DNA from 4 places in the Sulfitobacter sp. UBA1132 genome. Region 3 is predicted to be linked to each of the others. Evidence: riboswitches for the same ligand, from Rfam matches in the RefSeq annotation. Region 3 holds a riboswitch; each other region holds the start of a gene.
What was found. A riboswitch is a leader RNA that binds a small molecule or an ion and turns the genes downstream of it on or off. The one in region 3 is predicted to bind cobalamin.

Region 1 (7,754 bases), on a different contig from region 3:
AGCCCCAGTTCGCGCGCGGCGATAAGCTTGGCCTCGGCCCCCGTGCCGCCGGCGTTCTTGGCGATGATCAGCTTGGTCCCGTGGTCGCGCAGCAGGGCGATGTCTCCGGCCACGTCGAACGGTCCGCGGGCGAGGGTCACGGTCGTATGCGGCAAGGGCAGCGGCGCGGCGGGCTGGTCCACCAGCCGCAGCAGATAATGGTGTTGCGGATGATTGGCAAAGACGGACAGCGCCTGCTTGCCGATGGCCAGAAAGACCCGCGTCGGCACCTGCGGCAGGGATGCGGCGGCGGCTTCGATACTTGGCAGATGGGTCCAATTGTCGGCGGCAGTCTCGGCCCACGGGGCACGCTCAAAAGCGGCCAGCGGGATGCCTGCCTGCGTGCTGGCTGCATGGGCGTTACGGCTCATCTGCGCGGCGAAGGGATGGGTCGCGTCGATCACGCGGGTGATGTGGTTCTGCGCGATAAACGCCAGCAATCCGGCCACGCCGCCAAAGCCACCTACGCGGGTGGGCAAGGGCTGCGCCACGGGGGCCGCCGTGCGTCCGGCATAGCTGAACAGCGCATCATCGCCACGTTCGGCCAGCGCGCGCGCGAGGTTCGACGCTTCTGTCGTGCCGCCAAGAATGAGGGTGCGCGTCATGGCTGATCCTGTTGCTGCCTGGGTGACCCTGATTGGTCTGGGCGAAGATGGCCTTGGCGGGCTGACCGATGCAAGCCGAAAGGCGCTGGCAGAGGCCGACGTGATCTTTGGCGGGGCGCGGCATCTGGCGCTTTGTGACGCGGGCGCGCGGGGACGCGAATGGCCGTTGCCGTTCAGCGTAGAGCCGGTGTTGGAACATCGCGGGCGTGCGGTTGTGGTGCTCGCCTCGGGTGATCCGTTCTGGCACGGCGTGGGCGGTTCGCTGGCGCAGGTGCTGGACCCGTCGGAATGGCGCTGCTTTCCCGCGCCGTCCTGCATGACGCTGGCGGCTGCGCGGCTTGGCTGGCGGTTGGAGGAGGTCACGACCCTTGGCCTGCATGCTGCCCCGTTCGAGGTGTTGCTGCCCCATCTGGCGGCAGGCGCGCGGCTGATCTGCACTTTGCGCGATGGTGCGGCCCCTGCGGCGCTGGCAGACTATCTGACCGCGCAGGGTTTCGGCCCGTCCCGCCTGACGGTGATGGAGGCGCTTGGCGGTCCGCGTGAAATCGCGCGCGCGGCCGATGCCGCGACGTTTGACCTGGACGGCGTCGCCGCCCCTGTGGTGGTGGCGATTGCGGTGTCGGGAGGGGCTGGGATCAGCCACGCGCCTGGACGGGACGCGGCGCTTTTTGCCCATGACAGCCAGATCACCAAATCACCGATGCGCGCGTTGACGCTGGCCGCGCTGGCCCCCCGCGCGGGGGAGCTGCTGTGGGATGTGGGGGGCGGATCGGGCTCTGTCTCTGTTGAATGGTGTCTGGCCGCGCCGCACGCGCAGTCCATTGCAATCGAGCCGCGCGAAAGCCGCTGCGATAATATCACCGAGAACGCCCGCCGCTTTGGGCTGGGGGGTCGGATGCGCTGCGTGCAGGGCACGGCGCCCGATGCGCTGGCCGATCTGCCCCTGCCCGCTGCGGTCTTTCTGGGGGGTGGCGCGTCAGAGGATGTCTTGCAGGCGATCTGGCGCAGGATCACGCCGGGCACGCGGTTGGTGGCGAATGCGGTGGCGCTTGAAACCCAAGCCTTGCTGATCCGCTGGCATGGGATGCACGGCGGGCAATTGCTGCGGATCGACTTGGCGCAGGCGGCCCCGTTGGGGACCATGCAGGGCTGGCACCCCAGCCGCCCGCAACTGCAATGGAGCGTGACCCGATGACCGTCGCGGGCATAGGATTGCGCGCGGATGCGACCGAGGCGGATTTGCACGCAGCCCTTGCGTTGACGCGGCGCAGGCCGGACACGCTCGCGACCCTCGCGATCAAGGTGACGCCGGCGCTACGGCGTTTTGCCGATAGTCTGGGATTGCCGCTGATCGAACTGTCGGAAGCCGATATCGCAGACATCCCGACGCGCACCGTGTCACCGCGCGTGCAGGCGCGGTTCGGGACCGGATCACTTGCCGAGGCCGCCGCATTGCGCGTTGCCGGTCGCGGTGCCAAATTGACGACCTTGCGTGTGACCAGCCCCAATGGCATGGCCACCGTAGCTATCGCGGAAGGAATTGCCCCATGACTGTTCACTTTATCGGCGCGGGCCCCGGTGCCCCTGATCTGCTGACCCTGCGGGGGCGCGACCTGATCGCGGCCTGCCCTGTGTGTCTTTATGCCGGATCGCTGGTCCCGTCAGAGCTGCTGTCCTACTGCCCTGCGGATGCGAAGATCGTGAACACCGCGTCGCTGTCGCTGGACGAGATCATGGCAGAGATCAAGGCCGCCGATGATGCGGGGCAGGATGTGGCGCGGCTTCATTCGGGTGATCTATCGGTCTGGTCCGCCATGGGCGAGCAGCTGCGCCGCTTGCGCGAGCTGGACATCGACTATGACATCACCCCCGGCGTGCCCGCCTTTGCCGCTGCCGCCGCCGCTTTGGGGAACGAGCTGACGCTGCCCGGTGTGGCGCAGTCGCTTGTTCTCACGCGGACCTCGGGGCGGGCGTCGGCCATGCCCGAGGGTGAAACGCTCGAGAATTTCGCCGCCACGGGTGCCACGCTGGCGATCCACCTGTCGGTGCATGTGCTGGATGATGTGGTCGCGCGGCTCACCCCTCATTACGGAGAGGACTGCCCCGTCGCCATCGTCTGGCGCGCCAGCTGGCCGGATCAACGGGTGGTGCGGGCCACTTTGGGCAGCGTGATCGACGCCACCGACGGCGAACGCGGGCGCACGGCGCTGATCCTTGTGGGCCGCGCGCTGACGGCTGAGGAGTTCCGCGAAAGCTGTCTGTACGCGGGCGATTACGACCGCCGCTTCCGCCCCGTGGGCACAGAGCCGCGCTTTCCCGAGGGCACAGAATGATGGAGACTACGCAACTGCCCAAGGGCCTGATGATCTCGGCCCCGGCGTCGGGCACGGGCAAGACCACCTTGATGTTGGGCCTTTTGAACGCGCTCAGCCGTCGCGGCGTCGACGTGCGCCCGTTCAAGAGCGGGCCGGATTACATCGACCCCGGCTTTCACCGCGCGGCTTGCGGGCGGTCGTCCTATAATATCGATAGCTGGGCCATGGGATCGGGTGTGTTGTGCAATCTGATCGGCACCGCCCATGGCGGCGATCTGGCCCTGATCGAAGGGTCAATGGGGCTGTTTGATGGTGTGGCGCAACCGGGGGAAACCTCGAACGGGGCGAGCGCCGATATCTCTGCCATGACGGGCTGGCCGGTGGTGTTGCTGCTGGATGTATCGGGTCAGGCGCAATCCGCTGCGGCCACCGCACTTGGGTTCAAGACGATGCGCCCGGATGTGCATGTCGCGGGTGTGGTGCTGAACAAGGTCGCCAGCCCCCGTCACGAGGCGCTGCTGCGTCTCGGGATGGAGCAGGTCGGCATCCCCGTTCTGGGCGCGCTGCCCCGTCAGGGATCGGTCACGCTGCCGGAACGCCACTTGGGTCTGGTGCAGGCCGAGGAACAGCCCGAGCTGATGAAGCTGCTGGATGCGGCGGGAGATTTCATCGCGCAGCATATCGATCTTGATCTGATCGTCGCTGCCGCCCAAGGGCGCAGTATCCCCGACGGGCCAGATGTGCTGCCCCCGCCCCCCGGTCAACGGATCGCTTTGGCCAAGGACGCCGCGTTTTCGTTCATCTATCCGCATTTGCTGGACCACTGGATCGCCGCGGGTGCGCAGGTGTTGCCCTTCTCGCCGCTGGCGGATGAGGCACCGGACGACAGCGCCGACATCTGCTGGCTGCCCGGCGGCTATCCCGAGCTGCACGCCGGACGCCTTGCCGCTGCCGCGCAGTTCCGCGACAGCCTGCAACAATTCGCCACGACGCGCCCGGTGCATGGGGAATGCGGGGGCTATATGGCGATGGGGGCCGGGTTGGTCGACAAGGAAGGCGTGCGGCACCAGATGGCGGGGCTGCTGGGGCTGGAAACCAGCTATGAGAAGCGCAAGATGCATCTGGGCTACCGGCTTGCCACGCTGAACGAACCCGGCCCCGGCTATGACGCGGGCGCGCGGTTGCGGGGACATGAATTCCACTACTCGACCATCCTGTCGCAACCAGACACGCCGCTGGCGCGGGTGGTCGATGCCAATGGGGCCGAAGTGCCCGAGACAGGCTCGCGCCGCGGCCATGCGACGGGCACCTTCTTTCACCTGATTGCGGGGGCGTCATGAGCGGTTTTGTCTCTTTCGTCTCGTCCGGTCCGGGTGATCCCGAGCTGCTGACCGTGAAAGCGGTAAAGCGGTTGCAAGAGGCCGAAGTCGTTCTGTTCGACGATCTGTCGGCGGGTCCGATCCTTGAACATGTCTCGCCCGAGGCGGATCTGATCGGGGTCGGCAAACGCGCCGGACGGCTGTCTCCGAAGCAGGATCACGTGAGCCGTTTGCTGGTCGAACACGCATTGACCGGCGCGCGGGTGGTGCGGCTGAAAAGTGGGGACGCGGGCGTGTTTGGCCGGCTTGAAGAAGAGCTGACCGCGCTGAAAGCGGCAGGCGTCGCCTTCGAGATCATCCCCGGTGTGACGGCGGCGTCTTCGGCGGCGGCGGCGGCGATGATCCCGCTGACCCGACGGCTGACCGCGCGGCGGGTGCAATTCATCACCGGCCACGGCGAATCGGGTGCCTTGCCCGAAGATCTGAACATGGCGGCGCTGGCCGACCCTACGGCGACCACGGTCGTCTACATGGGCCGCCGCACCTTTGCAGGTTTCGCCGCGCGGCTGATCGAGGCGGGCTTGCCCCCCTCGACCCCAGCCCTGCTGGCAGAGGCGGTATCGACCCCCGATCAAAAGCTGAGCCGCCACACCGTGGAAAGCCTTGCCCATCTGCCACTGGATCCCGCAACGTCAGCGCCTGCGCTGATCCTTTACGGGCCGTTGACCGAATAGATGACTTGACAAAACCAGCCCGAAAATGACCACCTATTCCGGACGGTTCCCCGTGCGCCTTCGGGCAATCGGGGTGAAAAGGGAATACGGTGCGGTGCCAAAGCAAAGGTGCCAAATCCGGAACTGCCCCCGCACCTGTAAGTGAAGAGCAACCCGCATTGCCACTGGGCCACACCGCCTGGGAAGGCGCGGCACGCATGGACGCACAAAGTCAGGAGACCTGCCGTCATGGGGATGATCCCCGATCCAACTGGCTGCTCCCCCGGGGCGGCTTTTACATTATGCCGTCGGGGAAGACGGTAAGGAGACCTGAATATGCATATCGAACCCGAAGTCGTGACCGGCGCCAAGCTGGTCCTGTCCTATGGCACCGCCGCCGGTGCTGCGGCCTACACCGCGAAAACCGCAATGGACTCTGTCCGTGAGAAAGGCGTCGTGCCTTTTGCGGGCGGAGCCGTGGTGGCCACCGCGCTGACCTTTGTCTTTTTTCAGGTCTTCCCGCATTTCCCCGTGGGCGTGAGCGAAGTGCACCTGATCCTCGGGTCGACCCTGTTCTTGCTGTTCGGCGTGGCCCCTGCGGCTGCGGGTCTGGCGCTTGGTCTGCTGGCGCAGGGCGTGTTCTTTGCCCCCATCGACCTGCCGCAATACACGATGAACGTCACCACGCTGCTGGTGCCCTTGTTCATGGTCTCGGCGCTGGCCAAACGCATCATCGCGCCCAACACCGCCTATGTTGATCTGACCTATGTTCAAGCGCTCAAGCTGTCGACCGCGTTTCAGGCGGGCGTTGTGGGCTGGGTGGCGTTCTGGGCCATCTACGGTCAGGGCTTTGCCGCCAGCAACATCGCCGCTGTCGCCAGCTTTGGCGGGGCCTATATGATGGTCATCCTGATCGAGCCGCTGGTGGATCTGGCCGTGCTCGCCGCCGCGAAAACCCTGCGCGATTTCGCGAGCAGCGCGCTGTTCACCAAACGTCTGACGCAGACCGCCGCTGAATAATCCAAGACCCGACGCGGCCCCCTACTCTGCGGGCCGCGTCACCCCCTGCCGGAGCCTCAAGATGTTTACGCTTTCACTGATCGGCATCGGGTCCGGCAATCCCAAACACCTGACATTACAAGCCATCGATGCGCTGAATGCCTGCGATGTGATCCTGATTCCGTCCAAGGGCGCGGGCAAGGATGATCTGGCTGGCCTGCGGCACGAGATTTGCGCCCAGGTGCTGCGGTCGGACGGGCCTGATATTCACGAATTCACCCTGCCCAAACGCGACGCCGCCAACCCTGATTATCACGCGGGCGTCCACGATTGGCATGATGCCATTGCGCAGGTCTGGCTGGCCGAGATGCAGCGCACCCTGCCCAAAGGCGGCCGTGTCGGCTTTCTCGTCTGGGGGGATCCGTCGCTGTATGACAGCACCCTGCGCATTGCGGAGCGGTTGCAAAAGGCCGTCACACTCACCGTCGATGTCGTGCCGGGGATCACCTCTCTTCAGGTACTGACGGCGGGCCATGCGATCCCGCTGAACACCATCGGCAATCCCGTCACCATCACCACCGGTCGGCAGCTGCGCGATCATGGCTGGCCACAGGGAGTGGATACGATTGCCGTCATGCTGGACGGCACCTGCGCCTTCGAGGTGTTGCGGCAGCACAGCGGAGTGCACATCTGGTGGACCGCCTATGCCGGCATGCCGAACGAGCGTCGCATCGCAGGCCCGCTGGATCAAGTCTGCGACCGCATCATCGCCACACGGGCAGAGGCCCGCGCCGCCCATGGCTGGATCATGGATATCTACCTGCTGCGCCGGTAGACACGCGCGCTACAGCTTTTCGAGCCGTTGCAAGATCGGGCAATCGGGGCGGTCATCGCCAGCGCATTCATGCACCAGATGGGTCAAGGTCTGACGAATATCTTGCAGGTCCGCGATCTTGCTTTCTATCTGCGCCAGATGTTGCTGGGCGATGGCGCGGACATCGGCGCTGGCGCGATCCTGATCATCCCAAAGCGCCAGCAGGTCGCGGCAATTCTCGATCGTGAAGCCCAAGGCCCGCGCACGGCCCAGAAACGTCAGCTTATGCACGTCGCTGTCGCAAAAGCTGCGATACCCGTTGGTGTCACGCGCGGGCGTGATCAGACCGATGTCTTCGTAGTAGCGGATGGTCTTGGCAGGCAGACCTGCGCTTTTCGACACGTCACCGATGTTCATGGACGTCTCCTTTCGTTGAATTAGGCGGTTGCTGCGGCGGCGATCCACCGCAGGCGCAGGGCGTTGAACAGGACAAAGACGCTCGACAATGCCATGGCGGCGGCGGCAAGCACGGGCGACAGCAGCACGCCGAACAGCGGATAGAGCACACCGGCTGCAACGGGGATCAGCAGCGCGTTATAGCCAAAGGCCCAAAAGAGGTTCTGGCGGATATTGCGCATGGTGTGCTGGCTGATGTGCAGGGCGTTCACCACCCCTTGCAGATCGCCCGACATCAGCACCACGTCGGCCGCTTCGATAGCGACATCCGTCCCGGTACCGATGGCGATACCCACGTCGACCCCCGCCAGCGCGGGCGCATCATTGATCCCGTCCCCGACAAAGGCGACCTTGTGGCCCGCCTGTTGCAGGTCCTCCAGCGCGGCGACCTTGCCATCGGGCAGCACTTCGGCGACCACGGTATCGATCCCCAAACGGTCGGCAATCGCCTGCGCCGTCGCCTTGTTGTCACCGGTGATCATTGCGATTTTCAG
Region 2 (7,754 bases), on a different contig from region 3:
CGGCACGGGCCGCGACATCAGCATCGCGGCGCTGGCGCAGATGGTGGCGGAGGTGACGGGGTTCAAAGGGCGGTTGGTGTTCGATACGTCGAAGCTAGACGGGACGATGCGCAAGCTGATGGATGTCTCGCGTTTGGCGGATATGGGCTGGCGCGCGCGGATCGATCTGAAAGACGGGCTGCGCGAGACGTATGATTGGTTTTTGCGACAGGATCACCTGCGCAGCTAAATCTCTCGCATTTGATTAATCTCTCGTTAGAATTTTTCAGATTAACTGCCTCTCATGATGCACGCTATTCTCCTTTGCGGCGGGTCGGGCACACGTCTTTGGCCCCTGTCGCGCAAATGCTACCCCAAACAGTTTGCCAAGCTGATGGGGGATGAAAGCCTGTTCCAGATCTCGGCCAAGCGTCTGACCGGCCCCGGATTCGCCCCGCCGATTGTGGTGACCGGCGATCCGTTCCGGTTTATCGTGACCGAACAACTGGCGCAGGTTGAACGGGCGGCGCAGGCGATCCTGATCGAACCCGAGGGGCGCAATACCGCCCCTGCGATCCTTGCCGCGGCGCTGTATATCGCGCGCACTGACGCGCAAGCGCTGATGCTGGTCGCGCCGTCGGACCATGTGATTCCCGACTGCGATGCTTTTGCCCAGACCGTGCAAGCCGCGGTGCCGCGCGCGCAGGCAGGTGATCTGGTCACCTTTGGCGTCACGCCTACGCGGGCCGAAACGGGCTATGGCTATCTTGAGTTGGCCGAGGGGGCGGATGCGAGCGCCAAAACCCCGCAACCCCTTGCGCGCTTTGTCGAAAAGCCGGATCGCGCACAGGCGCAGGGGATGCTGCAGGCGGGGAATTTCCTGTGGAACGCCGGGATCTTCCTGTTCACGGCGCAGACGATAATTGCGGCCTATCAGACCCACGCGCCCGAGATGGTGCGCGCGGTGCGCGCATCGCTTGACGGGGCGACCTCTGATCTGGGGCTGACCCGTCTCGCGCCCGAAGCTTGGTGCCAAGCCGATGATATCTCTATCGATTATGCGATCATGGAAAAGGCGGATAACCTCGCGGTGATGCCGTTCGCCGCCGGATGGTCCGATTTGGGTGGGTGGGATGCGGTCTGGCTGGAAAGCGGGCCTGACGCGGCGGGAAATGTCTGTTCAGACAATGCCACCGCGATTGACTGTGCGGGCACGCTGCTGCGATCGGAAACCGACGGGTTGCAACTGGTCGGCATCGGGCTGGACAACATCATCGCCGTCGCCATGGGCGATGCGGTGCTGGTGGCGGATAAATCGCAAGCGCAGCGGGTGAAGGAAGCGGTGGATGCGCTCAAAAGGCGGGATGCCAGCCAAGCGGTCCAACTGCCGCGCGATTACCGGCCGTGGGGGTGGTACGAAAGCCTTGTGATCGGCGGGCGGTTTCAGGTGAAACGCATCGTGGTAAACCCCGGTGCAGCTCTGAGCCTGCAAAGCCATCACCACCGGTCGGAACATTGGATCGTGGTCGAAGGCACCGCGAAAGTGACCGTGGACGATACCGTCAAATTAATCAGCGAGAACCAGTCCGTCTACATCCCGCTCGGGTCTGTGCACCGGATGGAGAACCCGGGAAAACTGCCCATGGTGCTGATCGAGGTGCAGACCGGCAGCTATTTTGGCGAAGATGATATTATCCGCTACGAGGATGTCTATGCGCGGGGGTAAGGCTTCGTCTGCCTTGGCAACGAAAAAAGCGCCCCCCTTTAGGGGCGCTTTCGTTGTTCAGGCTTTGCGTCGGATCAGCTGCGCGACAGGACGCTGGCGGGGCGCGCTTTGGCCAGACCGCTGGTGATAAAGCCTGCAAGCACCGCTTTGATGATGTCACCGGGGATGAACACGGTAACGAGCGCGGCGGATTCCAGCAGCGATTTATCCAGCGCGATCGACAGGCCGATGATCCCGAAGATATAAAGCACGACGATCCCGCCGATGACCGAAGCAACCGCCGCAACGATGGTCAGCGAGGGCCCGTACCATTTTTCGACGATCAGGCCGGTGACAAAAGCCGCCACGGGGAAGCCGATCAGGAAGCCGGAGGACGGCAGCATGAAGGCACCCAGCCCCCCGTTGCCACCGGCCAGAAGCGGCAGCCCCAAAGCGACCAGCAGCAAGAAAAGCAGCACGGCCAGCGCGCCGCGTTTGGCCCCCAGCACGGTCCCGCAAAGCATGATGCCCAAGCTTTGCGCCGTGATCGGCACGCCAAAGCCAAGCGAGAATTTCGGGATCAACGCAAGTGCTGCAATCAGGGCAGCGAACAGCGCAACGAGGGTCAGGTTACGTTCCATAACAAAGGGTCCTTTGCGTAAATTTGACGGCATGTATCCCCGCGATCACAAAATTAAGCAAGCGTCGTGATCGTGACCAAAGGTCAGCGCGGGTGTTATGCAACCGGTGCGGCACAGGCCAGCAGGGCGGACACGTCCAGATGGGTTTCCATATGGTCGGCCAGCGCGTCGAGCGTATCTTCCACAGTCTGACTGTAGGAAGTCGGCCCTGCCCCCAGCCCCAGTTGCGCGAACCAGGCACTGCGGAAGCTGTCGTTGGTAAAGAGCCCGTGCAGATAGGTGCCGGTGATCTTGCCATCGCGCGACCCTGCCCCGTCGGGGATGCCGTTGATATGCGCAAAGGGCGTGGCGCAATCGGCCCCCACCGTCTGTCCGATGTGGATTTCATAGCCGTCAATCTGTGTGCCCGTGGCGGCATGGTCGGCGGTGACGCGGGTCAGGGTCTTGTCCGGGGCCATGCGGGTTTCAACATCCAGCAGGCCCAGCCCCTCTTCGCGCCCCGCGGGGCCCTCGAAGCCCTGCGGATCCTCGATAAACCGGCCCAGCATCTGGTAGCCACCGCAAATTCCCAGCACCGCGCCGCCGCGCCGCACATGAGCATAAAGGTCGATGTCCCAGCCTTGGGCGCGCAGGAAAGCCAGATCGCCGCGGGTGGATTTCGTGCCCGGCAGGATCACCAGATCGGCGTCCGCGGGCAGCGGCGTGCCGGGGGGGACCATGGTCAGCCGCACCGAAGCCTCCGCCGCCAGCGGGTCGAGGTCGTCGAAGTTCGAGATGCGCGAGAGCATGGGGCAGACGATGTGGAACCCCCCGTCGGAGGGGGCGCGCGACAGGTCCACCGCGTCTTCGGCGGGCAGCAGATGCGCATTGGCAAACCACGGCAATGTGCCGAACCCCGTCCAGCCGGTGCGGCGTTCAATCTCGCGGTAGCCGTCGTCAAAAAGGCTGACATCGCCGCGGAACTTGTTGACCAGAAAGCCGGTGATCATCGCCGCGTCCTGCGGGTCCATGACCACTTGGGTGCCGACGATCTGGGCGATGACGCCGCCACGGTTGATATCTCCGGCCAAGACAACGGGTACACCTGCGGCGCGGGCAAAGCCCATATTGGCAAGGTCGTTCTGGCGCAGGTTCACCTCTGCCGGGCTGCCGGCGCCTTCGACGATGATCAGATCGGCGCTTTGCCCGAGGATACCGAAGCTTTCGAGCACGGGGGCCATCAACCCTGCGCGGGCCTTGCTGAAGTCACGCGCTTGCAGGGTGCTGTGGCGCTGCCCTTGCACGATCACCTGCGACCCGCTGTCGGTTTCGGGTTTCAGCAGGATGGGGTTCATATGCACCGACAGGGGCCGTCTGCAGGCGATCGCTTGCAGAGCTTGGGCGCGGCCGATCTCTCCGCCGTCCTCGGTGACGGCGGCGTTGTTCGACATGTTCTGCGGCTTGAACGGTGCCACGGAAAGCCCCCGACGCGTGGCCGCGCGGCACAGGCCCGCCACCAGCATCGATTTCCCCACATTCGATCCGGTGCCCTGGATCATGATGGCGCGGGTGGGCATGGCGGGACCTCGTGTTTTTTGTGCAGCTCTTGGTGTCAGCCTGCGCTGATCCCGTCAAGCATCCGCGGACGGCCTCTGCGCATTGGTCGCCCGCGGGAAAATCCGCGCAAAGCGGATTTGGCCCCTGCGTTATGACAGGCGCAGCTTGACAGAGGCCGGCAAATGACCAATGCAGGGCGTATGTTGGTTCCTGTCCCAGACAGGCGAAGAGGGAACGCGATACGCATTGATCCAGCCTTGGGTCAGCGCAAAGCGCAGCCGCCCCCGCGACCGTGACCGGAGAGAGCTTTCAACCACTGGCCCCTAGGCTGGGAAGGTGAAGGTTCGCAAGGCAAGCTGCCTTAGATCCGCAAGCCGGGAGACCTGCCAGCATAGTTTGTAACGGGCGAACGGGGTGTTTCGCGACTGGCCTAGAACGCTGTTCGCATGTCGTTCGCTGCTGGCGATCCCCCTTGGCCCATCGACGTATGAGGCAAGATATGACCACCACGGATCAACCGGTCACCGTCACCATCTGCACCACCTGTCGCGCAGGTCAGATCACTGCCGAGGACGCGCCGCGCCCCGGCCAACAGCTGTTTGACGCGCTGTCGGGGCATCTGCCCGACGGTGTGCAGCTGCGCGGAGCCGAATGTCTGTCGGCCTGTTCGCGGGGCTGTTCGATGGTCCTGTCGGGTGGGCCGTCGCGCTGGACTTATGTGTATGGCGATCTCGACACTGACGCGCATTTGTCCGATATCGTGAAGGGCGTCTCTGCCTATGCCCAGACCTCTGATGGCGTGGTGCCCTGGCGCGAACGCCCCGTGGTCTTCCGCAAACAATCCATCGCCCGCATTCCCCCACAGGAGCCTACCGAATGACCAACCTTACCAAAATCCCCGTTACCGTGATCACCGGCTTTCTGGGCGCTGGCAAAACCACCTTTATCCGTCACCTGATGGAGAACGCGGGCTCCAAGCGTCTGGCCGTGCTGGTCAATGAATTCGGCACCGCCGGTGTGGATGGCGACATCCTGAAATCCTGCGCGATTGACAATTGCCCCGCCGAGAACATCGTCGAGCTGGCAAACGGCTGTATCTGCTGCACCGTGGCCGATGACTTTATCCCCACCATCGAAGCCCTGATGGCCCTGCCCGAAACGCCTGATCATATCCTGATCGAGACGTCGGGGCTGGCGCTGCCAAAGCCTTTGCTCAAGGCGTTTGACTGGCCAGCGATCCGGTCGCGCATCACCGTGGACGGCGTGATTACCCTGGCCGATGCCGAAGCCGTGGTCAGCGGGCAGTTCGCCCCCGATCTGGAGGCCGTGGCCGCGCAGCGCGATGCCGACGACAGTCTGGACCACGAAACGCCTTTGTCCGAGGTGTTTGAAGACCAAATCGCCTGCGCCGACATCGTGCTGCTGTCCAAGGCCGATCTGGCAGGCCCCGACGGCGTCGAGGCCGCGCGCAAGGTGATCGAGGCGCATGCGCCGCGCAAGCTGCCGATCATTCCGATGACCGAAGGCGTGATCGACCCGCGCGTTGTGCTGGGTCTGGAAGCCGCCGCCGAAGATGACATCGACGCGCGCCCCAGCCACCACGACGGGCATGATGATCACGAACATGACGACTTTGAAAGCGTGGTGATCGACATGGGCGAGGTCGCCGATGTCGCCACCCTTGAGGCCGCCGTGTTGCGCTTGGCGCGCGAACAGAAAATCCTGCGCGTCAAAGGCTATATCGCGGTGCAGGACAAACCGATGCGTCTGCTGGTGCAGGCCGTGGGCGAGCGCGTGCGCAGCCAGTTCGACCGCCCTTGGGGGGACATGCCGCGCCGCAGCCAGCTGGTTGTGATCGCAGAGCATGATCACGTGAACGAAGCCGCGATCCGCGCGGTGCTGGAGGGCTAAGCCGCCATGCATGTCGTCTTTCGCGAAAGCCACGGACTGGACCAAAGCGATCTGCCCCAAGACCTGGGGCAGACGCCGGCGGATCTGGTGGTGCTGTCCTTTTCGGACAGTGATCTGGGGGCTTTCGCGGCGGGCTGGCATCGTGCGGAAGGGGGCTTGCCGTCGTTGCGGCTGGCCAATCTGGTCGCGCTGAAACATCCGTTGTCGGTCGATACCTATGCCGAACAGACCCTTGCAGGGGCCAAGGCGGTATTGGTGCGGCTGATCGGGGGCGAAAGCTATTGGCCTTACGGGCTGGCGACCTTGCAGGATATGGCGCGCAAGCAGCAGATCGCGCTGGCGGTGCTGCCTGCGGACGGGCAACCGGACCCGCGGCTCGACGCGCTGTCGACGCTGCCGCATTCGACGTTAAGACGCTTGCAACATCTGTGCGATACGGGCGGCGCGGTGGCTGCGCAGGCGGCACTGGCGCAGCTGTCGCTGGCCGCGGGGCTTTACGCGGGGCCGGCCAAAGGAGCCAAGACCGTGCCGGAAGCGGGGTTCTACCGCCCCCACACTGGCGTGATCCCTGCGCCGGAACCCTCCGACAAGCCGCGCGCGATTGTGACCTTCTACCGGTCCTATCTGACGGCTGCCGATACCGATCCTGTGGATGCGCTGATCACCGCGCTTGACGCGCGCGGCTTTGACGCCGTGGGGCTCTTCGCGCCCAGCCTCAAGGGGGACACCGCGCCGTGGATCGCGCAGCAGATCGCCCGGCTTGATCCGGCGGTGATCGTGAACGCCACCGCTTTCTCCGCCCAGCGCGGGCCGGATGAACCATCTGTTCTGGGCGCATCAGATTGCCCCGTGGTGCAGGTCGCCCTATCGACCGCGCGTCGGCGCGATTGGGCCGGATCAGAGCGCGGGTTGTCCCCCACCGATCTGGCGATGCACGTCGTCTTACCCGAGGTGGATGGCCGTCTGTTTGGCGGTGTCGTCAGCTTTAAACAGCCCGGCAAACGGGACGAGGCGCTGCAATACAGCCGTTTCGCCCATCGCGCCGACGCGAACCGCGTGGATTTTATCGCCGATCGCGTGCAGCGCTTGCACCAGCTACGGGTGCAGGGCAACGCGGCAAAGTCTGTGGGGGTGGTGCTGTCCACCTACCCCGGCAAAGGTTGGAACATGGCCCATGCGCTGGGGCTGGATGCGCTGGCATCGTTGCGGGAGATGACGGCCCAGCTGGCGGCGCAAGGCTATGACGTGGATGCGGGGGACTTTGCCGATACGCAAACGGTTGCCAGCCGTCTTTGCACCGAAACGCTCCGCTGGCCGCTGGCAGAGTATGAGGCCGCGCTTGCAAAGCTGCCACAGGCGTTGCGCGATGACCTGACCGACAGCTGGGGCGCGCCGCAGGATGATCCGCTGTTTCACGACGGGGCGTTCTGTTTTCCGGCGCTGCGCAGTGGCAAGCTGCTGGTCGCCTTGCAACCCGAACGCGGGGCGCTGGCCGAACGGGATGATGACTATCACGACCTGAGCCGCACGCCGCGCCCGGGCTATGTCGCCTTCTATCTGTGGCTGCAACAGCAGGCGGATGCGATGGTGCATGTCGGGGCGCATGGCACGCTGGAATGGCTGCCGGGCAAATCCGTCGCCCTGTCTGACGCCTGCTGGCCCGAGGCGCTGATCGGCCCGATGCCGGTGATCTATCCCTTTATCGTCAATGACCCCGGCGAGGCCGCGCAGGCCAAACGCCGTATCGGGGCCGTGACCGTGGGCCATATGCCGCCCCCTTTGGTGACATCGAAGCTGCCCGAAGACTTTGGCCGGTTGGAGCGACTGCTGGATGAATACTCGACCGCGGACGGGCTGGACCCTGCGCGGCGCGACCGGCTGATCGCGGATATCCGAGCCGAGGCGCAGGGCCGCGGGGTTGAACAGGACCTCGGCCTTGATGCCAGCGCCAGCGCGGCAGAGGCGCTGACCCGCATCGACCG
Region 3 (7,754 bases):
AAAGCGGGGCCCGCGAAGGCCCCGCTGATTGTCTGGCTCGGAATGGGGCGGCGTTACTTGCCGCCGATGCTGAGGGCAGAAGCCATACCGGGGGCTTTGGATTCCCCGCCCAGCTTCTCGCGCACACCGGCCTCGATCTTGTCGCCGGTGTCTTGGTCGATGTTGCGCCAGTATTCAAAGGCACGGACGAGCACCTTTTCGCTGACACCGTCGCACAGGTGGCCCACCACGTTCGATACCAAACGTTCGCGGGCGTCGGCATCCATCACCTCGCGGACAAGCTTGCCGGCCTGGCTCCAATCATCGTCATCGGGGCGCAGGGTATAGGCCTGACGCACCATGTCGCCATCGGAATACCATAGGCCCGCTTCATGCTGATGCGGCTGCGCAGAGGGCCCACCATATGAGTTGGGCGCATATACCGGATCAGACACTTTTTCAGTCCGGCCCGCGCCGTCTTTTGAATAGCTATGGGTCGGCGAGACAGGTTTGTTAACCGGAATCTGCTTGTAGTTGACACCCAGCCGCGCGCGGTGCGCGTCCGCGTAGGAAAAACCCCGTGCCAACAGCATCTTGTCTGGCGACAGACCGACGCCCGGCACCATATTGTTCGGCTCGAACGCGGCCTGTTCGATCTCTGTATGGAAATCAGTGGGGTTGCGGTTCAGGGTCAGCTTGCCGACCTCGATCAGCGGGTAGTCCTCGTGCGGCCAGACCTTGGTCAGATCAAACGGGTTGATGCGATAGGTCTTGGCATCCTCGTAAGGCATGATCTGCCACTTGAGCGTCCAGCTGGGGTAGTTCCCGTCGCGGATGTTGTTGAACAGATCGGCGCGGTGGTAATCGCCGTTGGTCCCCGCCAGCTTGTCGGCTTCATCCTGGCTAAGGTAGGCATTGCCGTCGCCCTGATCGGTGTGGAAGTGGAACTTGACCCAGAACTTTTCACCCTCGGCATTAACCAGCGAATAGGTGTGGCTGGAATACCCGTTCATCTCGCGCCAGTTTTTCGGAATGCCACGGTCGCCCATGAGATAGGTCACCTGATGTGCGCTTTCGGGCGAGAGCGTCCAGAAATCCCACTGCATATCGTGGTCGCGCATGTTGTTATCCGCACGGCGCTTCTGGCTGCGGATGAACTGCTGGAACTTGATCGGATCGCGGACAAAGAAGATCGGGGTGTTGTTGCCGACCATGTCAAAGATGCCTTCGTCGGTGTACATCTTGACCGAGAACCCGCGCGGGTCGCGCCATGTATCGGGGCTGCCGCGTTCGCCTGCCACGGTTGAAAACCGCATCACCACATCGCATTTCGCGCCGGGCTGGAAGATATTCGCCATCGTGTATTTCGACACGTCTTGCGTCGTCTCGAAGGTGCCAAATGCGCCCGAACCTTTGGCGTGGGGCTGGCGCTCTGGAATACGTTCACGGTTAAAATTCGCCATCTGTTCAAGCAGATAGTGGTCATTCAGCACGATCGGGCCATCGGGGCCGACGGTCAGCGAATGTTCATCGCTTTGAACGCGAATTCCGGCGTCTGTGGTTGTGGGAGGGGTTTGCTTCTTGTCGGTCATCTGTAGCTACTCCTTCAGGGTCCACAGGCAAAACCTGTAGCGTGACGGATGGTTCCCGACCAAATGTGTAAGGAGTTGGATAGAGCCGTGGCCGGTTGGCGCGCTTAATGGGTCGCCGTGTGAAAGCGGATCACCTGCGCGTTATCCGTCGGATCGACAAGGAAATGCCCGCAGACGCCAAAGACCTCGCGCAGGAGGGGTTCGGTCATGATCTCGGAGGGGGTGCCAATGGCGCGCAGCTTGCCCTCTTGCAAGACGCAGATCCGGTCGCAGAGCGTGGCTTGGTTCAGGTCATGCAGGGCAATGATCGCCGTTGTCGGCAAGCGCTGGATCAGTTCAAGGATCGACAGCTGGTGGCGGATGTCCAGATGGTTCGTCGGCTCGTCTAGCAGCAGTACTTGCGGCCTTTGGGCCAGTGCACGGGCGATATGGACGCGCTGTTGTTCACCGCCCGACAGCGTGTGCCAGTGGCGGTCGCCAAAGCCCGACAGATCCACATCCGCCAGCGCCTGCGTGACGATGGCGTCGTCCCCTGTGCTCCACCCGCGCAGGGCGGACAGCCACGGGGTGCGGCCCAGTTCAACGGCGTGGCGCACGGTGATGCGATCTGCGGTATCGGCGTGTTGTTCGACCAGGGCCAGCCGCTGCGCGATATCGCGCTGGCGCATCTTTGCAAGCGGAGCGCCGTCCAGTTCGACCCGCCCGCGCGAGGGTTTCTGAATCCCGGCAAGCATATGCAGCAACGTGGATTTGCCCGACCCGTTCGGCCCGATCAGCCCCAGCTTTTCGCCCGGCCGCAAGGATAGGGACACATCATTGACGATGGCGCGGTTGCGCACCCGCCAGCCCAATTCGTGACAGGACAGAATCATGGCGACGTCCTTTTGCCAATCAGGATCAGTGCAAAGACGGGCGCGCCGACCAAAGCGGTCACCACGCCGATGGGCAGCACCTGGCCCGGTACAATCACCCGTGAAATCACATCGGCAAAGACCAGAAACACCGCCCCCGCCAGTGCGGAAGCAGGCACAAGGATCGCATGACGATGCCCCACGACGATGCGCATAGCATGGGGAATCACCAGCCCGACAAAGCCGATCGCACCCACCACCGAGACCATCACCGCCGTGACCAACGCCGCCGTGCCGATCAGCAGCAGCTGCACGCGGCGCACCGGAATGCCCAAGGACGCGGCGCTGTCGCTGCCGAAGGTAAAGGCATCCAGCGCGCGGGCGTGCCACAGACAGGCCAGCAGACCGATCATCGCAGCGGGCAGGGCGCTTAGTACATCGGGCCAGCGCACGCCTGACATATTCCCCAAAAGCCAGAACATGATGGCACGGGCCTGTTCGGCATTGGCCGATTTCGTGATCATCAGCGCGGTCAGGGCGTTGAACATCTGGCTGCCCGCGATACCGGCCAGCACGATCACGCCCGCGGCCCGCAGGCCCACACCGCCCCCTGCCGCCTGCGCCAGCAAGGCGACAAAAGCGAAAGCCACCAGCGCCCCGCTGAACGCACCGATAGACAGCGAGATGGCACCACCCCCCAGCCCGAGGATGGTCACCGCAACAGCGCCCGTGGACGCCCCCGCAGAGATGCCCAGCAGATAGGGATCCGCCAGCGCATTGCGCAGCAGTGCTTGCAACACGACGCCCGACAGCGCCAGACCGGCGCCACAGCACATTGCCACCACGGCCCGCGCCATGCGGTAGTTCCACACGATGCCCTCGTCGATCTTGTCCACCGCATAGCCCGCGTTCAGCGCCTTGTTGGCCAGCACCTTCAGCACCACCAGCGGCGGGATAGAGACCTCGCCGATGGCCGCACCAAACAGCAATGCGGCCAGCAGCACCGGCGGGATGATCACCCACCAGTGCCACTGCGGCCTGCGCATCACAGAGCGGTCGATTGCGGTCATTCGGCCAGATCGAAACCGGACAGCGCGTCAGCCATCGTTTCCAGCGCATAGATCGCACGCACGGTCGGGTCCATCGCATGGGCGTCCATGGTGATGATGCGGCCCTCTTTCACCGCGGTCATCTCGCGGGCGACGGGATCGTTCATCAGGAAGGCGCGCTTTTTCTCGATGTCATCCGCAGGGAAGCGGCGGCGGTCCATTTTGGCGAGCACGATGAAGGTCGGGTCGGATTTCGCCAGAGTCTCCCATCCGACCAGCGGCCATTCCTCGGCCGAGGTCACGACGTTTTCAACGCCAAGCTTGTCCATCATATAGGCGGGCACACCCTGTTGACCTGCGACATAAGGGTCCGCCGCCATCTCGGACGACGAGAACCAGAACAGCGCCGAGGTGCCTTGGGGCAGGTTCAGCGATTTGGCTTTCTCGACCGCCTTTGCCTCGCGCGATTGCAGGTCTGCCAGCAGCGTGGCACCGGCGTCTTGCGCGTTGTAGATGAGGGCGAGCTCTTCGATGCTGGTATACAGCTGCTGGGTCGTGAACAGTTCAGATCGCGTGCCGTCCGCGCCGACAGAATTATCCTTGGCCGCGCAATCGGTGGGCATCACATAGGTCGGCACGCCCACCTCGTGAAAGCTGTCGCGGGTGCCGACCATACCTTCGGGGCCGACGTGCCATTCATACATCACGGTGACCAGATCGGGGCGTTTGCCCAACACGCTTTCAAAGCTGGGATCGTTGTCCGCCAGCCGTTCAATCGCATCGTTGGTGTCTTTGAACTCTGGCAAAACGGGGCTGAACCAGACAGAGGTTCCCGCGATCCGGTCCTGTTGACCCAGCAGATACAGGATCTCTGTCGTGGATTGCCCGATGGTCACGGTGGTCTGGGGGGCCGCGTCAAAGCTGAGCGTATGGCCGCAGTTGTCGATGGTCAGCGGATAGTCTGTCTCTGCGCCAAGCGCGGTGCTGCCTGCAAGGCTCGCAATCAGGGTCAGGCTGGAAAAAAATGGTTTCATATCAAGGGCTCCGGTTGGTCCGATGCCGGGGTCTTTGAATAGAAAGAGAAGGGCCAGCCAAATGGCGCGCGGGCGCATTTTGGTCTGCGCGTGTGGTAAGATCCGGTCCCATCATCATCCTCTCCCGAGCAACCCCGCCCGGTGTTTCAGGTTCAGTGTCGGCAGGTCTCCTGACTGACGGATCGCGGCTGTCCCCGCCTTCCCGGACCTTGAGGCCCAGTGGCATGATGGAGGTAGCTCACCGTCTACAGTTGCGGGGGCAGTTCCGGTTCATCCACACCAAAGCGCGGATGGCGAATTCCCTATTATTTCCCGAAGGAAACCGACCCGGTTTCGATGACAGTTGTCCGCCCACCCGTCAAGTTGCGTTTTTGCGGTCGTCATCGCGGGGCAAAGGCAAATAACGCGGGCCACGGTTCCGCAGAACGGGCGAGAGGCAAATAACAAACGGATGGAAAACCAAGTGGCAGCCCGTAGGGGAGTCGAACCCCTCTTTTCAGGTTGAAAACCTGACGTCCTAACCGATAGACGAACGGGCCACTTAACTTGTGAGCGCTTCTTTAGGCAAAGCCATCGGCGGGCGCAAGTGCAAGCCGCATCAGAAAGCGGGGAAATACGGCAAAAAAATCAAATCTTCTGATGCCGTATTTCAAGGGGCGTATGGCGAGAGGGGATCGTCGCGTGAAACGCGCGCCGCGCGCGGGATGCGGGCGCGCGTTTCCCTTAGATTTCCCAGTGACAACCTGTCGCTTTTTCGGAGACGGTCCAGAGTTTCTCCATCACGGGTTTGTCGTAGGCATGAGGGTTCAGCGTGCCTTTGCCAACGGGCCCTCCGGTTTGCATCCATCCGGTCGGGCCATAAAGCGCGCGCTGCGCCAACCCGTCTTCGGTCGCGCACATGACCTCGGGATACGCGCCTTTTTCGGCGGATTGCACCATTGGCGTCTTGCTCATCATCCACCAGGTGACCCGTGTGAACAGCCCGCCGCTTGTGCTGATCAGCGAGGTCGCCGACGCGCCGGGGTGGCAGACGTATACCTCAACGCGGCTATCGGTGGCTTTCAGCCGGTCCTGAAGCTTATAGGCAAACATCATCTGCGCCAGCTTGCTTTGGCTGTAGACCGCGTTGGCGCTATAGTTCTTGTCCCAGTTCATGTCGTCGAACTGGATCGTCTTGATCCCCATGTTGTACCCGAGGCTGGACACCACAACGATCCGGCCCGCGCTTTCCTGAATGCGATCAAACAGCATCCCACACAGCAGGAAGTGTCCGTAGTGGTTGGTGCCAAGCTGGCTTTCGAACCCGTCAACGGTCAGCTGTTGTGTCGGCACCTGCGCGATGGCAGCGTTGCAGATCAGCGCGTCAATCCGGGGAACAGTGCGTTTCACCTCCTCCGCCGCGGCGCGCACGCTGGCCAGATCAGACAGATCCATCCGCACAAAGCTCACCTCGGCGTTGGGACCGAACGCGTCCTTGAGCGTTTTGACCGCGGCGATGGATTTGTCGGCGTTGCGGTTCAGCATGACGACTTTTGCCCCCTTGGACAGCAGGATGCGCGTGGCCTGAAAGCCCGCACCGGCCGTCGTGCCGGTGATGAGATATGTTTTCCCCTTGAGCGATCCAAGGCGATCAGGTGTCCAGCCTTTGGGTCCGAAAGTCGTGTCCTTCATCGTCATGTTCCTTTTCGATGTCAGCGCGGCAGCGATGCGCGCTGTGTTTGATGTTGAAGGGTAAATAGCTCTCGGCTGGCGCTCAAAACAGGCGAGATCGTCGCGAATACTTGCCTGATTGTATCACGCGCTTGCGAAAGGCGGATGTGACGCGGTAGATTGCCCACATGAGCAAAGACCAGATCAGACAGCTAATTCGGAACAACGCGACCCAAGAGGGGCTGACGGGAACCGGCATTGACGGGGTGCGCCTGTTTCGGGCCAGGCAGGCGATCCCTTGCGTTCCGGCGGTCTATGAACCCAGCGTTATTGCTATCGTCAGCGGCGCGAAAGAGGCCGTGCTGGACGGGCACAGGTACATCTATGACGACAGCCGATATATGTGCTGCCCGATGTCGATGCCGGTGAAGGCCGGCACGCCGACCGCCTCTGCCGAAAGCCCGCTCTACGGGGTTATCATTTCGCTCGATAAGCGGATGATGACAGAGCTGTCGATGGAGATGGAAAATACCGGCAATGTGATTCCCGAGGTCAAAGGCGGTTTACGCGCGCAGGGGATCAGGCTGGCCGCTTGGGATGATGCCTTTGCCGACGCGCTGCTGCGTTTGCTGCAATTGGGTGGCAATCCGGCGGATACGGCGATCCTTGGCGAGGCACGGCTGCGCGAGCTTTACTACGCGATCCTGAAGGGGGAGGCAGGGCGTTTTGCCAGACAGGTCTTCGGCGCGGGCAATGCGATCGCACGGTCGATCGCGCATGTATCCTCTCACCTGGACGCGCCGATCTCCATCGATGATATGGCGTCCCGCGCCGGGATGAGCCGCGCCGCCTTTCACCGCAAGTTCAAGCAGGTGACGACGATGGCCCCGATCCAGTTTGTCAAATCCATGCGGCTTAACAATGCGGCGATGAAGATCGCAGGCGGCATGTCCGTGAACGAAGCGGCGGTTGATGTGGGATATGTCAGCCCGTCGCAATTCAGCCGCGAATTCAGGCGGATGTACGGGCAATCCCCGCGCCAATGGGGGGAAGCCCAGCAGTTTCCGGTTGAAATGGGCCAATAAGGGGCTGCCATCGCCCGTGCGTTGGCAGCCCCTTTTCACGCGTCTGGTGGTATGATCAGACGTCTACAACCACCTTGCCGATGGCCTGCCCGCTGGTCAGGCGGTCATAGGCCCCGCCCACCGTATCAAGGTCGACCCTCTGGTCATCAAGCAAGGGCTCCAGCGCCCCTGCGTCCACAATCTCTGCCAGTTTGGTCAGCTCGGCAGCTTCGAACGAAGCGTCGTCACCGTAGGCGATAAGGGTCTTGGCTTTCATGCTGGTCATCCTCGCGTGATGCCTACCTGAAGATTGCCGTGATTTATCTAATTGACCTGATTGTGAGCTCAGTTTTCTGATCATGGATATAATTGGTTAGGCGCAAACTGTGTTCGAAGACATCAAGGCTCAGCCGACCAGCCCGCCGCGCGAGATCAAACAGCGCAGAAACAACGGCAAACACATCTCGCCCCGGCTCATGGGGTATTGTCTTCATAATGTCGGGTAAGGGTACAAGTGGCAGCCCGTAGGGGAGTC
Region 4 (7,754 bases), on a different contig from region 3:
ACGGCACAGAATGTGGAAGAACGCTTAGGCCGGATGTTCCGGCAGCTTGCGCGACGGGGCCACATAGGGGCGCGTCACATCCTTCAAGGTCACATCCAGCGCTTCGACCGTCAGCCGGATCACACCGTCCCCCGCGAGGGTCAGCAGCACGTCGCCCGAGGGCGCATCGGTTTCGGAGAACTCGATCTGCAACAGCGACAGGATGGTATCCGCATCCCCCTTGTTCACGCCTTGGCTGGACACGCGCTGCACGTTGCTGAACATCAAGATTGTTTGCACGCGTTCCGGGGCGTGGCGCGATTTGCCCGCGTCTTCCCACCGCACGCGGTTCAGCAGCAGGGCAAAGCGCCCCTCTTTTTGCAGCCAGCGCATTTCCGATCCCGGAAACACAGCATCCTGCGCCAGCGAGGAGATCACCTTGAGGTCATCGGCATCCAGCGCGCCGAGGTTCAGCGGGGCTTCGCGCCCGTCTTCGAAACGTGCATCTTCGGTCATTGGTCTTTGATCCGTTCAATATTTGCGCCCACGCCGCGCAGTTTGGCCACCACATGTTCGTACCCGCGATCCAGATGATAGACACGGCTGACGCGCGTTTCGCCTTCGGCGGCCATACCGGCAAGGATCAGGGAAATCGACGCGCGCAGATCGGTCGCCATCACCGGCGCACCTTTCAGCTTTTTGACCCCGTGAACCGTCGCGGTGCCGCCGTGGACCTCGATATCGGCCCCCATGCGGATCAGCTCGGGCGCGTGCATAAAGCGGTTCTCGAAGATTTTCTCTTCCAGCACCGAGGTACCGTCCGCCGTACACAGCAGCGCCATCATCTGGGCTTGCAGGTCGGTGGGGAAACCGGGGAAAGGTTCAGTCGTGACATTCACCGCATTGATCACGCCATTGCGCCGCGCGACTTTCAGACCCTTGTCCGTCTCGGTCACGTCGATCCCTGCCGCGTCAAGTTTTTCGCAGAAAGCCGACAGCAGGTCGATGCGCCCGCCCAGCAATTCAACCTCGCCACCGCACATCGCCGGGGCGAGCATATAGGTGCCCAGTTCGATCCGGTCGGTCACAACACGGTGAGTGGCCCCATGCAGACGGTCAACGCCCTGAATCTCGATCCGGCTGGTGCCGTCGCCTTCGATCTGCGCGCCCATAGCACGCAAACAATCCGCGAGGTCTACGATCTCGGGCTCGCGCGCGGCGTTGTTGATCACCGTCGTGCCCTTGGCCAAGGTCGCGGCCATCATGATGTTCTCGGTCGCGCCGACAGAGGCAAAGGGGAAGTCGATGACCGCACCTTTCAAGGCCCCGCCTTGCGCCTTGGCGTGCAGATAACCGTCACGCAAGTCGATCTCTGCGCCCATCAGAGCCAGACCATCGGTGTGAATATCCATCGGACGCGCACCAATCGCGCAGCCGCCGGGCAGTGATACCTGCGCGTGCCCTTCGCGGGCCAGCAGCGGCCCCAGCACAAGGTTCGACGCGCGCATCTTGCGCACGATGTCATATTCGGCGCGCGTGTTGATCTCGCCATGACACGACATCGCCAGAACCTGACCGTCCTGCATCGATGTCACCTCTGCCCCCAGGGACCGCAGCAATTCGGTCATGGTGCGGATGTCGGACAGGCGCGGCGCGTTGGTCAGCGTCAGCGGCTCTTCGGACAGAAGGGTCGCGGGCATAAGCGTCAGACAGGCGTTCTTGGCCCCCGCAATCGGAATTTGTCCCGACAGCGCACCGCCGCCTTTGACCACAATCGAATCCATCCTTCAGCCTTCCTTGGTTTGGCCGGTCGGCCCGTTATCTGTCTGCGCGTTATTATTTTGCGTGTCGTCGCTTTGGCATTTGTCGCTGCGCGCACGCGCTTGTGCCTTGCGTCGGCCCATATTGGCTTTCAGCGCGGCTTTCAGCCTGTCTTCCCGCAATACATTGGGTTTTGGCGGCTTTTGTGGGGCGGTATCCTTTGACATGTCGATTGTCTAGCGCAGCGGACCGATATGGTCCAGATTACGCTTGCACCATATTGCGAATGGGTCTAATCACCCGCCCACAGTGCTGGAGTAGCTCAGTGGTAGAGCGCGTCATTGGTAATGACGAGGTCGGGAGTTCAATCCTCCCCTTCAGCACCAGATCCCCCCTTTAAACATATCGCTTTGCCCTGATGCCTTATTTATCTGGCGTTGCGGTTTTGGCATGTGCCATGGATGCGCCTGAAGTCGTCGCAGCACCCCCTGCCCCGGAACATCCCGAATCACGATGGCATAAGAAAACCCCGACCGCTTGCGCCGCCGGGGTTTTGATTTTCACGTGAAGCAATTTAGCCGCGATATGTCAGACCGGCAAACAGACGGCCCTGATCGCGGTGGCGACCCCCGTGGACCGACCCTGCAACCGATGCCACACCGGCAATCAGCGACGCGGCGGCCAGCACAAATGCGGTCAGGATACCGGCGTTACGCGCGGTTTGCGCAGCTTCAACCGCTGCTTCTTTCGCCTCTGCCGCGGCTTGTTCAGCCTCGGCTTTGGCAGCGGCTACAGCGTCTTCGACTTCTTGACGTGCTTCCTGCGCTTGGGTCACGATTTGGTCCACACGCTCTTTCGCCTGCGCCTGGGTCAGATCGGTGCGTGCAGCAACAGCGCCGGCAAGATAGGTCCGGTCTTCCTCGCTCACCTCACCCGTGCGGTAGATATTCGCAACAATGCTGGCGGTCTGCTCTGCCAGTTGCTCGGGATCGGCTGTCAGGCGGTCGACCTGATTGGGGCGCAAAAGCTGGTTCGACAGGTAATCTGTCGGATCATTCTTGGCCTCATCCGGGATTGCAGCACCCGCCGCATCGGCCAGTCCGGAGGCAGCACCTCCCACGGCAGAGCCCGCAGCTTCGACGACCGTACCAGCCGCTTTGCCTGCACCCGCAGCAACATTGCCCGCGGTATTGGCTGCAAAGCTCAGCGCGCTTGATAGCATCACGGCGGTGATCACAGAGCCGAGGCCCCAAACAACCAGACCGTTGATCCCGTCACGTGCAGTGACTTCATCATCCGTAGCGCTTTCGACGCGGCGGCGCATACGGCCCGCGATATAACCACCGGCAAGATAGGAGGCGACGAGCGTGATCACCATCCACAGCGCGGTCAGCACCAGTTCAAGCGTCGATGAGTTGTCGGTTCCGTCCAGCGTAATCGACGACAGGCCAAGTGCCGCGCCGAAGGTGGTCAGCAAGAGGCCAATCGCCACAGCGACAACGGTGCCCGCGAAAATTGCGGGCCAGTCGACATAGGATCCATCGGCAGTTTTTTCAGTGAGTGTCGTGTTCATGTAAATGCCTCCCCGGCGTTTGCTTACGCCAAGCCGACCAGCGACAGCACCGCCATAACCACGACCACAAGACCAACGAGATAAATGATACCGCCCATTTTGAATACTTCCTCTTTGCGTGCCAGACGCGGGATGCACTGGCTTCACAAAGGCAACGTCAGGGAACCGGCATAGTTCCGCTGACCGCGCAAATTACCCGTACTGCGGGAGATGACAACGTGAGCGGGACGGACGGTGACTACGGGTCGCCCTGCCACGTACCGTCAAAGATCATCTCGTCCACGGGGAGCCGTTTGCTCCAGCCTTTCACCTCAAGCTCGGGGGTCTGGTAAAGCTCGTCCACGTGGCCCAGACACAGGTAGCCGACGATTTCTATCCGGTCGGGGATCTTCAACAGGTCACGCAGATCGGCATCGCGGAACACGCTGACCCAGCCCATCCCGATGCCCTCGGCGCGGGCGGCAAGCCAGAGGTTCTGGATCGCGCAGACGGTGCTATAAAGATCCATGCTTTGATTATGGGTGCGCCCCAGCACGACCTTGCCGCCACGGCTGCGGTCACAGGTCACGCAGATATTGACCGGCGCCTTGCGGATGCCTTCGAGCTTCAGCGACCTGTAGGTTGTCTGGCGGTCGCCCTCGAACATCTGCGCGGCTTCCTCGTTGGCGCGGTTGAAGGCTTGCCAGACCTGATCGCGTGCGGCCTGATCGCGGATGACGATGAAATTCCACGGCTGTGACAACCCGACGGACGGTGCGTGATGCGCGGCGGTCAGTATGCGGTGCAACACATCCTCGGCCAGTGGATCGGGTAAAAACTGATCGCGTACATCGCGGCGGGTAAAGATCGCCTTGTAGACGGCGTCGCGTTCAGCATCTGAAAAAGGCGCGGCGGGTGCCAGCGCAGAGGGTATCGGCATTGTTCAGTCCCCAACAATACGTTTATGCGCCAATCCCGCTGTCCATGCGGGGCAAGCTGTACTGTCTGGCCGGTCTTCTGACTTAGGGTCGTCTGGTCCGCGCGCCTTCCCGGAATAATCCAGTGGCCTATGCGCAAACCATCCCCATTACAGCGTTGGGCACGTGCCGGAGTTTCACCAGCTTCCCGATTCTTCCGCGGGGCGGACACCAGACCCGGCCATTGGGCCACGGCTGTCCGCCCGGAACAAGCCCTAACGCGGGGATCAGCCGCGTTTGGTTGCGAAAATCTTCTTCATTACGGCGTCGAACTCGTTCCACGAGATGACGGCCTTGTTGCCTGCATAGCCGTGATAATAGGACCGCCCGTTAGAGGTCGGGAAACCGGCCCAGATACGTGCGAGGTTTTCCATAAAGCGGTGGCGGCTGATCTTGCCCTTCTTGAACGCGTTAAACCCCGCATCGACCAAAAGGATATCGGCCAGCCCGTCCTGAACCGCCGAGGTAAAGCGGTCATTCTTGCTTAGCCCCGCCTGTCGCACCAGACTGCGCAGCGTGGATGGAATGAATTGGTATCGACCGATGGCATGCGGTTGGCCCGGCGTGCGGTCGATCCAGCGGTAGATTTCGCCGATGGTCATTTGCGTCGGACGCTGTGGCGGCAGCCGTTTGGCCCCGTATTGCACGGCGTCATAGCCCTTCGGACCTGCCTCGGCCCAAGCGATGAGACTTTTAAGGTCGGCGGCAGTGCTGACCCCGCTGAGCTCTTGGAATGACCGGCTGCGGCTGCTCACGGTCTTGGACCGGACCTGCGCTTTGGGCTGGACCTTATGGCGCAGCTTGATCTGCCCCTGCCCTGCGGATTGCATGACGTTGAACGAGATGTCGCTTTGCATGGCAGAGCGCGCACCGGACAGGCTGAACCCTTCGGCGCTGACAGTGGTAGCGGCCAGAAGTGCCGCGGTTGCGATAATTGGTAGTGTGCAAGTAACTTTCATATCATCCCCCATGATGAAAAAATTTGTCATGGGACCATGGTGACCGCAGACGCCCGCGCTTTCATTTGCGCAAGCAGGTGGGTCGGGGACATGGACGGATAGGCCGGCATATCTTTTGGGATAGGGCGCTATCCCGCGGTGCGGTTGCCCCCTCCGTTCAGACGGGCGTGGGCAGTGTGGCACGCGGAACGGCCCCGGTGTTTCACGCGAATCCAAAGAGGGGATTCGCGGTAAAGCACGGAAAAAACGCATAGCCCGCGACCCGCAAAAGGGGCGTCAAGCCCGCATCCGGGGGCTAAGCCATGATATTCATTTACTTAATTCCCGCGCAGCGGTGGTCGTTTTGTCGGAGTTGCGCTATGATTAGTCGCAAATACATAAAATGGAGAGCATCTAATGACAGATGAAACGTCGCCGGGTATCCCGACACCCGACGGGGCCGCTGCCGTAATCGACACGGATTACGAGATCGGCCAAGACAACAAAGAAGGCAGCGTGGGGCCCTTCGGCTTCGACATTCACAACCCGGTCTTCGCGATCTCGGGTGTGTGTATTGTTGCCTTTGTATTCTACACCCTCGCGCTGCCCGAACAGTCTGGCGCGCTGTTCACATGGCTGTTCTCGTCGGTGACAAAGGGCTTTGACTGGTTCTTTATCTCTGCCGGCAACATCTTTGTGCTGTTCTGCCTGTTCCTGATCGTCACGCCTTTGGGCCGTGTGCGTCTTGGCGGGGCCGAAGCAAGCCCCGACTACACCTACCTTGGATGGTTCTCGATGCTGTTCGCGGCGGGCATGGGCATCGGTCTGATGTTCTATGGCGTCTCTGAACCGCTATCGCATTTCTCGAGCTCCATGGGTGGCACTGCTGTTGGCGAAGACGGCCTGCGCACCGATTGGGCACCTTTGGGCGCGGCCGCGGGCGATCAGGCCGAAGCGGTGCGTTTGGGTATGGCGGCCACGATCTACCACTGGGGCCTGCACCCCTGGGCGATCTATGCCGTTGTTGGTCTGGCGCTGGCGCTGTTCAGCTATAACAAGGGTCTTCCCCTGACCATCCGCTCTGCCTTTTACCCAATCCTGGGGGAACGCGTCTGGGGCTGGCCCGGTCACGTGATCGACATTCTCGCCGTATTTGCAACGCTCTTTGGTCTGGCGACATCGCTTGGTCTGGGCGCCACGCAAGCCAACGCGGGCTTGAACGAGCTCTTTGGTGTGGCGGTTGGTCCAACAACACAGGTTCTGCTGATCACCGGCATCACCGCGATTGCGACCGTGTCCGTGCTGCGCGGCCTTGATGGCGGGGTCAAAGTCCTGTCAGAGATCAACATGGGTCTGGCGTTTTTGCTGTTGGCCTTCGTGCTTTTGGTCGGACCGACGCTGGCGATTCTGTCGACCTTCGGGTCATCGCTGCTGGCCTATGTGGAATATCTGCCCGGTCTGTCCAATCCGATCGGCCGTGAAGACGTGAACTTTATGCAGGGCTGGACATCGTTCTACTGGGCATGGTGGATCAGCTGGTCACCTTTCGTCGGCATGTTCATCGCGCGCGTCAGCCGTGGCCGTTCCGTACGTGAGTTCCTGACCTGCGTCCTGCTGATCCCGAGCCTCGTTTGCGTCCTGTGGATGAGCGTCTTTGGCGGCGTTGCGATTGATCAGGTGATCAGCGACGGCTACACCGCCGCGCAAGAAGCCGAGCTGCCACGCCAGTTGTTCGCCATGCTGGATGCGCTGCCGCTTGCCGGGATCACATCGCTGATCGGGATCGTCTTGGTCATCGTGTTCTTCGTGACCTCGTCTGACTCCGGCTCGCTGGTGATCGATACGATCACGGCAGGCGGCAAGGTCGATGCACCTGCGCCACAGCGCGTGTTCTGGTGCATCTTCGAAGGTGCCGTAGCGATCGTATTGCTGCTGTCTGCGGGCGGGCTCAAGTCGCTTCAGTCGATGGTTATCTCTACCGGATTGCCCTTTACTGTGGTGCTGCTGTTCCTGTGCTACGCAATCTTCCGCGGCCTGCGCGCCGAGATGAAGACGCAATAACGCACCCCTACCCGACCTTTGTGCTTTGCCGGTCAAAGCGCCTCATACCCCCCGCCGCCCGGTGCTGCGGGGGGTATTCTTTTGCACGGCACAGACAAAGAAAAACGCGCCCAAAGTATTCCGACTAAAACTGTCGGATTGACATACCCTATAATTTCAATCAGGTTTATGGAAACGTCTAGCCACCCCGCGTGCGATCACGGGGACGCCCGACACATATGATGTGAGGAGTCCCACGATGAGACCATTCCCCAGAACGCAAACTGCCGTTCACCGTCAGGACCAAGCCGCAGGGCTGCCTGATGATCGGTGCCGCGTGCAACGTTCCTTTTCCATGACCATTGATAGAGCAGCCCTATGACATTTCATGCCCCCCCAAAGACCCAAGCCCCGATGAACGCGCTGCCGACCTACTCTGCCCGCGACCTGACCGAAGGCGGAGATCTCGCCCAAATCGTGCTGGATACCCAGACCTACACCCTGCGG

Region 1: another riboswitch for cobalamin. It lies ahead of B4F27_RS17410 (energy-coupling factor ABC transporter permease); the one in region 3 lies ahead of B4F27_RS09245 (ABC transporter substrate-binding protein).
Region 2: another riboswitch for cobalamin. It lies ahead of B4F27_RS17345 (DUF1636 family protein); the one in region 3 lies ahead of B4F27_RS09245 (ABC transporter substrate-binding protein).
Region 4: another riboswitch for cobalamin. It lies ahead of bluB (5,6-dimethylbenzimidazole synthase); the one in region 3 lies ahead of B4F27_RS09245 (ABC transporter substrate-binding protein).

Annotation. Positions count from the first base shown of each region.
Region 1 is NZ_DCAN01000021.1:112,440-120,193, forward strand. Features, by position in the region: gene B4F27_RS17380 (cobalt-precorrin-6A reductase) at 1-644, opposite strand, end outside; gene cbiE (precorrin-6y C5,15-methyltransferase (decarboxylating) subunit CbiE) at 643-1,839, shown strand; gene B4F27_RS17390 (cobalamin biosynthesis protein) at 1,836-2,195, shown strand; gene cobM (precorrin-4 C(11)-methyltransferase) at 2,192-2,977, shown strand; gene B4F27_RS17400 (cobyrinate a,c-diamide synthase) at 2,974-4,299, shown strand; gene cobA (uroporphyrinogen-III C-methyltransferase) at 4,296-5,012, shown strand; cobalamin riboswitch at 5,041-5,254, shown strand; gene B4F27_RS17410 (energy-coupling factor ABC transporter permease) at 5,328-6,011, shown strand; gene cobF (precorrin-6A synthase (deacetylating)) at 6,073-6,825, shown strand; gene cueR (Cu(I)-responsive transcriptional regulator) at 6,835-7,221, opposite strand; gene B4F27_RS17425 (heavy metal translocating P-type ATPase) at 7,242-7,754, opposite strand, start outside.
Region 2 is NZ_DCAN01000021.1:100,017-107,770, forward strand. Features, by position in the region: gene fcl (GDP-L-fucose synthase) at 1-229, shown strand, start outside; gene B4F27_RS17330 (mannose-1-phosphate guanylyltransferase/mannose-6-phosphate isomerase) at 284-1,705, shown strand; gene B4F27_RS17335 (biotin transporter BioY) at 1,780-2,325, opposite strand; gene B4F27_RS17340 (cobyric acid synthase) at 2,421-3,881, opposite strand; cobalamin riboswitch at 4,049-4,266, shown strand; gene B4F27_RS17345 (DUF1636 family protein) at 4,361-4,741, shown strand; gene cobW (cobalamin biosynthesis protein CobW) at 4,738-5,772, shown strand; gene cobN (cobaltochelatase subunit CobN) at 5,779-7,754, shown strand, end outside.
Region 3 is NZ_DCAN01000011.1:331,890-339,643, forward strand. Features, by position in the region: gene B4F27_RS09230 (catalase) at 54-1,571, opposite strand; gene B4F27_RS09235 (ABC transporter ATP-binding protein) at 1,676-2,443, opposite strand; gene B4F27_RS09240 (FecCD family ABC transporter permease) at 2,440-3,468, opposite strand; gene B4F27_RS09245 (ABC transporter substrate-binding protein) at 3,489-4,505, opposite strand; cobalamin riboswitch at 4,649-4,847, opposite strand; tRNA gene B4F27_RS09250 (tRNA-Glu) at 4,970-5,044, opposite strand; gene B4F27_RS09255 (SDR family oxidoreductase) at 5,229-6,176, opposite strand; gene B4F27_RS09260 (AraC family transcriptional regulator) at 6,344-7,240, shown strand; gene B4F27_RS09265 (zinc-binding dehydrogenase) at 7,296-7,580, opposite strand; tRNA gene B4F27_RS09270 (tRNA-Glu) at 7,735-7,754, opposite strand, start outside.
Region 4 is NZ_DCAN01000008.1:22,469-30,222, reverse strand. Features, by position in the region: gene B4F27_RS06220 (DUF2948 family protein) at 25-495, opposite strand; gene murA (UDP-N-acetylglucosamine 1-carboxyvinyltransferase) at 492-1,763, opposite strand; gene B4F27_RS06210 (hypothetical protein) at 1,767-1,967, opposite strand; tRNA gene B4F27_RS06205 (tRNA-Thr) at 2,052-2,126, shown strand; gene B4F27_RS06200 (hypothetical protein) at 2,315-3,313, opposite strand; gene bluB (5,6-dimethylbenzimidazole synthase) at 3,552-4,232, opposite strand; cobalamin riboswitch at 4,283-4,460, opposite strand; gene B4F27_RS06190 (hypothetical protein) at 4,497-5,258, opposite strand; gene B4F27_RS06185 (BCCT family transporter) at 5,625-7,268, shown strand; gene hemP (hemin uptake protein HemP) at 7,626-7,754, shown strand, end outside.